DNA from 3 places in the Paenibacillus sp. 2TAB26 genome. Region 2 is predicted to be linked to each of the others. Evidence: riboswitches for the same ligand, from Rfam matches in the RefSeq annotation. Region 2 holds a riboswitch; each other region holds the start of a gene.

Region 1 (2,203 bases), on a different contig from region 2:
TTGTTGCCTTTAACCGCACTTCCTTTATCCTCAGCGCGGCGGAAACCGATTCCTTCAATATAAACCCACCAACCGATGGGAATTACCTTCGGATCAACAGCTATCGTCCGACCCTCTTGCACACGAGTGCCTGATGATGTAATCCCGTATTCCGGATGGCTTTCATCTTTTCCTGTTGAAGAGAGGTCTGCAGAATAAGCAGTCAACGTGACATTTTTAAGTACTTTTCTCGCCTTAAACGTTACACCGCTCTTCGTAAGCGAAGTAAAGCTCGGGCTCTTGTTTGAGAGCACAGATACTTTAGGCTCTTCCTTCTTCGTTCCGATGGCGACAACCTGATTAACCGCAGCGGTTTCAACCACTTTGCTGACCATCTTCTTCGATATAAGAATACCGTCCTCGTACTGCTTCTCGATACTCTCTACGATCAGACCTTCCTTGCCGGGTTGAACAAGCTTCTGCTTGCCCGCTTCCAGCGTTGGATCGTTCTTCTTCACAATAGAGAATGGCATTGCACGCTCTGTCTCAGCTACCTTCTTATCTACGCGAACGACGGTTACAGTCAATTCGTTGTCCAAAACGGTATGAAGCGGAGGTATTACTTTATCTTGACCACGAACTGGAATATGTAATTCCTCGATCGCTGCCTGCACTGTTCTCTCTGTCGTATATACAGTAGAGGTCTTGCCATCAGCCTTCACAATTACCGGTATCGCATGAGTCACCTCTATACGATCTCCGTCCTTTATTGCCGCATTAAGCGGTATGGACACCTCATCATGTGGTCCAATTGCGATAGCTTGTTCATCCAGTAGGCGTTGCAGGACCCATTGCTTCGTTTCCACAATGGTTTCTTGTCCGTTCACTACTACGGAGACGCTTTTGACAGCCGTTCCGTACAACAACACCAAAAACATGAAAGTCATAGCGATTGAGATAGTAGCACTCAAAAGAATCAAACGCAAGTTTTCACGCTTCCATCGCAATGCGAAAGACATGCTGGATGATCGTTTCCCATGGGTGTCCTTAACCTGGAGTATTCCCACTTCATCGGTCCTCCTTCATAGCCCCGCCGCCAAGTGTTACGCATGATACAACTGACGCGACTATAGTATATTGGCGTGCGAGCACGCAATCCAGTACTGCTATCGATCCTCCCACCCCCATCTTTTATCCCTATGTCGACAAATTCCCGATTATTCGAAAATAAAAAGAAGCCGTCGACAGAGGATCTGTTTCGTGGCTTCCCGGTTAAATGATTCACTGGGATACAGAAAAATGGATGCACGAGGTTGATCACTCTCTATAACGCTTGCGAGGTTAGCTGACGGATTCGGACAAGAGAGTCGCCCTATTCGTTACACAATGCTCATGGCAATGGCTTCGAAATTCACCCCTGAAGAATTCAAAATACGGAATTAAAAACCGTACATGGTTCCCCCGCTCTCCGAATGGAGATTAAGCGTAAACTGGAAATCCAATACAAAATTTTATTGCTCTGAGATGAATCATACCTTCATACGAGGTCAATTGTAAAGATACGATAAAAGACGATTTAAGCGAAAAAGCAGGATAAAGCAGGAAAAAATAAGCGATTATCGCTATAAAAATTAGTTTTTACGCGATAAAGGTCTCTGTTTCTCATTATTTCTCTCGTTTTTAGACAATACCAAAACATCTTCGACCGTTTTCAGTCGTAATTACACCTATTTCTTCTACCGTTTTGCCCAATAATTCGGCTGCTGTCTCTGCAACTAAAGAGACGTAAGAGGACTCATTTCGCTTCCCTCTGAACGGGTGAGGAGTTAAATATGGAGCATCCGTTTCGATCAAAATTCGGTCGATCGGAACCTGCTTAAGCACCTCTTTTGGCACCCTTGCATTTTTGAAAGTAACAGGTCCTCCAAATGATATATAGAAGTTCATATCAAGACATTGTTTAGCCGTTTCCCAGCTGCCGGAGAAGCAATGCATGACACCGCCAACCTCTGCTGCATTCTCTTCCTGAAGAATACGAATAATGTCCTCATGAGCATCCCGATTATGAATGACAATTGGCTTGCGCACCTTACGAGCAAGACGAATTTGCTCACGAAAAACCCTTTGTTGTACCTCTTTTGGAGAAGTATCCCAGTGATAATCGAGTCCAATCTCACCAATGGCGACAACCTTCTCATGCGCGCATAGACGTTCAATCCATTCC
Region 2 (2,203 bases):
CTGTATTGAAAGTCAGTGTAGGCTCCATGGCTGCCATGCCATTTGGATTAAACGGCAGTGCATTTTGGAACCGCAATATCAAATAGCTGAAAGCAACTAAAATTAAATTGGTTGCAACAAAGCTGAGTGCGTATATCTTCCAACTCATGCCCTCTCTTTTTTTGAGACCAATAAGCTTAAATATAAATCGCTCCGTCCCTCCGAATACTTTGTCTAACCGATTGTGTTCATTTGAGAACACATGATAGACGTAAGTACCAAGCGGCTTAACTAACAATACAAGAACGGCAATGACGATAAGCAATTGTAAAATATCCATCTTGTAAATCCCCCTCTATTAAAACTTCTCCGGATGAATTAAAGCATAAATCAGATAAACGAAAACAAATACAGCCGCTATCGCTATGACAGTCATTAGCCTTCGCCCCCTGTTTTCTCAATAACACTGGAGCACCAAGTTAAAAATCCGTAAAATAAACCGAAGCTAGCTAACAACGCCCCGAACATATAAAAATCCTGCATGTAAACCCCTCCTGCATTATTTGTTGCTTAATAGAAAACCGACTTCACCGGTATGAGAGAATACGATATGATCCGCTCCAAGCCCCTTGTAAATAGCCCTTGGATTCCACTGCTGTGTGATGACGTAAATGGACTTTGAGGTCCAAGCTCTACAGCACTGTACAAAGCGGCAGCTAAGCGCCAAGCTGCTCTCGAATATAAATACCTCGCTAATGTTCATCGAAGGAACATTCCAGCTTTGACGATCATTCGTATTGATGTACAAAACATTGCTGATGCCCTGCTTGCGAAGCTGTTTTTCTTCCTGTTTACTATTTGTCAAAACGATAAATTTTAATTGATGAAACTGCAAAGTTCGTATAAATGATTGGCCAGCCTCGTTTAAACCAGCAACAATAATATGCTCTTCCTGCAACCGAATTCTCCTCCATATGGTAAAAAAGGCAACAAAAAAGAAGCCTTGGGATAAGAGGAACTTTTCCCGCGGCTTCTTTGCCCGCAGCAGAATAAGCCGCGGGAAGCACGATGGCTGTTGCCTCTCTCGAGTACACTTACGAGGTTAGCTGTCGGATTCGGGCCTTGAGAGTTGCCCTACGCTTGATCATTTTCAAGCGATTCACCCCATGAAGCGAAGTCGTGATTACACACGAATCGTTCGTTGGTTCCCCCGTTCCTGCTGCTGCAGGACTCAGCGTTTTCTTACATTTTGTAGCAAATTAAGCTTTTTTGGGCACAAAAAACCACAGAGGTCTATGACACTCTGCGGTCGAAGTTAATCGATCACAAGCTTCATCATTCCTCTCTCGGTCCACGCTTACGAGGTTAGCTGTCGGATTCGGGCGGTGAGAGTCGCCCTACTTTGACCGGTATCCATGGCACCTGTCAAAGATTCACCCCTGCTCTGCGTTTGTTCGACTCTCACATCGAACAGGCGCATCGCGTCATTATTGGTTCCCCCGCTTCCGCTTTCACGGAAACTCAGCGATCAGTAAATCGAAACTTATTTATAAATCCTGTATCGAATATTACTCCTCGCTATAAATACTGTAAAGGCAGTCTGCTACCTAATTTAGCCAGTTTCAGCCTTGCAGAGCGATTCGCAACGCTTACATTCATTTCGATCTCTCGATATCTCACTATTTCTCAGTTTTACTCTTGTTTTCAAAAATAGTGTTCAATCCCTTTCCAACGATTTTATGCGTGAATAATCAGATTTCTCTATAATCGAGAATGGAAGAGAATAAACGAGTATTTCGAAGAATAAATATCTTTTTACTGCCATAACGAATGGATTTCTTTTAATATGGCATATGGCTGCCTTTTCACGATATACCACAGTTTTACAATATTGCATTTCGGGTTTACCATAGACGGCAAGCCAATATGGCTGAGTATTATCGGTGAATTATTCAAATCGAGGAGAGATCTCATTGATGTCTACACCAGTTGAAGTACCCTTGCCAAGCTTGGAAAATCATCCTGCTGCCTTGTTTGAAATTAAAAGAATTCAAATGTTTGTGCTGCCGGCTTCCATGCTTGAATCGAATGGTTACCGTGTTTGCCTAAGGCTCTCCACTGCTAATGGTCATGGCTGGAGTGAGCTGTTTATTAAAAAATCCGAGAAGCCTTGCGATTGGATCAGATGGAGCAGTATGCTGCTAAGGTTCATCGGCACACTTCC
Region 3 (2,203 bases), on a different contig from region 2:
GCTTGATCCTCCGTCATCGACAAGATCATCGTTACAATAATGACAAGCGATAAAGAGATCAAAGTAATCGTGAGTGCTTTAAAAATTCTGTCTTTGCCTAATCTGTAACGGAAAAGAACGATGTCCTCTCGTCCTCTAATCATTGCAAATACAGCGCCGACCAGCGTTGCAAAGGTTGTTGTTTTGATGCCGCCGCCCGTCGAGCCGGGCGAGGCGCCAATAAACATTAATATAATGGTGAAAAACATCGTTGCTTGCCGGATAGCCGTATAATCAAGCGTATTGGCTCCTGCCGTCCGCGGCGTTACCGACTGGAAGAACGAGGACAAAATTTTCCCGCCCCAGTCCAGAGAGCCCAGTGTCTTCGAATTCGAGAATTCAAAAATAAATATGACGAGTGTCCCTACTGCAATAAGTGTTCCTGTCATAGATAGCACGACCTTGCTGTGCAGCGACAGCTTGCGGTTTTTGCGGAACTCCATCAGGTCCGACATAACGACAAAGCCAAGTCCGCCCGAAATGATCAGCATCATAGCTGCAATATTGACGACTGGATCAGAAACGTATAAGGTCAAGCTGCGATAGTTCCCAAAAATATCAAAACCAGCATTGTTAAACAATGAAACCGCATGAAAGGCTCCAAAATAAATCGCTTTGCCCAGCGGCATATCAAATGCAAACCTCGAAGCAAACAACGCAGCGCCAATAAGCTCTATTGTCAATGAATACACAATAACGCGTCTAATCAAACGCACGATGCCTTCCATGCTCGACTGGTTCATGGATTCCTGCAGCAAAAGCCGCTCACGCAGCGAAATCCTCTTGCGAAGTACGAGCGCTACCAGCGTTGCCATCGTCATAAATCCGAGTCCGCCAAGCTGGAACAGGCACATTAATATGATTTGACCCCATATAGAGAAATAAGTTCCAGTATCAACGACAACTAACCCTGTTACACAGGTTGCCGAAGTTGCCGTAAACAGCGCATCTATAAAAGGCAATCTCTCACCGCTTACCGATGCAAAAGGCATGGATAATAATAAGGCACCCAGCAATATAATAAGAGCGAATCCACTTACCAAAATACGCGGGGGTGACCACTTCAAAACATTCCAACTAACCTTCATCCATTTCCCTTCTTTTTGATTATGTCATATTGTCATTTATTGTTTTTAAGCATAAAAAAAAGCACTGGAAACTCAAGTGCTCGTGCGATGAGTCCTGTTCCAATACGCCTTCGAGGTTAGCTGACGGATTCGGGCCTGGACAGGCAGCCCTATTCAGCGGAAGAAGACGATGCTTCACCGCTAAAATTCACCCCATGCTATCTAATGTTGAACTGCTTTGCTTTCAGCAGGCTCATCCATTTAGACAACTTTATGGTTCCCCCGATTTCCTTAGGAAATTCGGCTATGCTATGCAATTAGTATGACGATAACGATTATAATCCCTAAGCACTCCTGATATAAAGGTGACGTTTATGACAAACAGGACGATATTAGCTCAAATTAGGGCAATGGGACGAACCAGCACATAGCTAGCTTGCTGGACATCGTTATTTCGCATTTTTTTGAAAACAAACGGTCATTTTCATTGGATAATTTAGGGATTCATATGTTAAGGTAATAAAATGAGCTATTTATTATGAAGACAGTTGAGGTGAAACTATGATTGATTCTATTAAACCCAATGAATGGAAACGATTTATATGGGCAGCAGTTGCTTGCTTTATTATTTATGGGGCCGTACAAATCGTTCCAATGATTACGGCCATCTCATCTGGCGAAATGAATACCAAGGTCATTACGAAATCAGCGGCGGAGGATAAGGCGTCTGCATTTGTTGAAAAAGAAACAGGCTTGAAGGTGAAATCGGCTAAAGCCGTACATCAAACCGATAAAATTATGAATGGCTACTTATCAAAATATGAGCTAGTCAAAGCATATACGGATAAATATGACCCCATGTTTCCTACAGATACATTTCAGGTTGATCTTAAATTCGTAGGCGGCGGCAGCGGATATATTTATCTGCATATGCATAGCGGGAAAGTCGTAGCTTGGAACTTGAAGCTTGAGGGGGAACAGCTATCAGATGCAGATAAAGCAAAAGAAGCTATTGCCTTCCTAACTGCAGGAAATTTCAGCGGTACTGAATTCATTGGCGGTCAAATATTGCCTAATGGTGATTGGCAGCCTCAGCC

Evidence for each region. A riboswitch is a leader RNA that binds a small molecule or an ion and turns the genes downstream of it on or off. The one in region 2 is predicted to bind cyclic di-AMP.
Region 1: linked by a shared signal. The riboswitch ahead of AB4Z50_RS30550 (ubiquitin-like domain-containing protein) and the one ahead of AB4Z50_RS11985 (NAD-binding protein) in region 2 are both predicted to bind cyclic di-AMP.
Region 3: linked by a shared signal. The riboswitch ahead of AB4Z50_RS05825 (TrkH family potassium uptake protein) and the one ahead of AB4Z50_RS11985 (NAD-binding protein) in region 2 are both predicted to bind cyclic di-AMP.

The regions. Positions count from the first base shown of each region.
Region 1 is NZ_JBFRGC010000035.1:63,888-66,090, forward strand. It holds gene AB4Z50_RS30550 (ubiquitin-like domain-containing protein) at 1-1,046, opposite strand, end outside; cyclic di-AMP (ydaO/yuaA leader) riboswitch at 1,295-1,475, opposite strand; gene AB4Z50_RS30555 (TatD family hydrolase) at 1,660-2,203, opposite strand, start outside.
Region 2 is NZ_JBFRGC010000009.1:157,737-159,939, forward strand. It holds gene kdpA (potassium-transporting ATPase subunit KdpA) at 1-319, opposite strand, end outside; gene kdpF (K(+)-transporting ATPase subunit F) at 338-415, opposite strand; gene AB4Z50_RS11985 (NAD-binding protein) at 539-937, opposite strand; cyclic di-AMP (ydaO/yuaA leader) riboswitch at 1,056-1,226, opposite strand; cyclic di-AMP (ydaO/yuaA leader) riboswitch at 1,318-1,516, opposite strand; gene AB4Z50_RS11990 (hypothetical protein) at 1,956-2,203, shown strand, end outside.
Region 3 is NZ_JBFRGC010000004.1:284,352-286,554, reverse strand. It holds gene AB4Z50_RS05825 (TrkH family potassium uptake protein) at 1-1,127, opposite strand, end outside; cyclic di-AMP (ydaO/yuaA leader) riboswitch at 1,218-1,422, opposite strand; gene AB4Z50_RS05820 (CPBP family intramembrane glutamic endopeptidase) at 1,668-2,203, shown strand, end outside.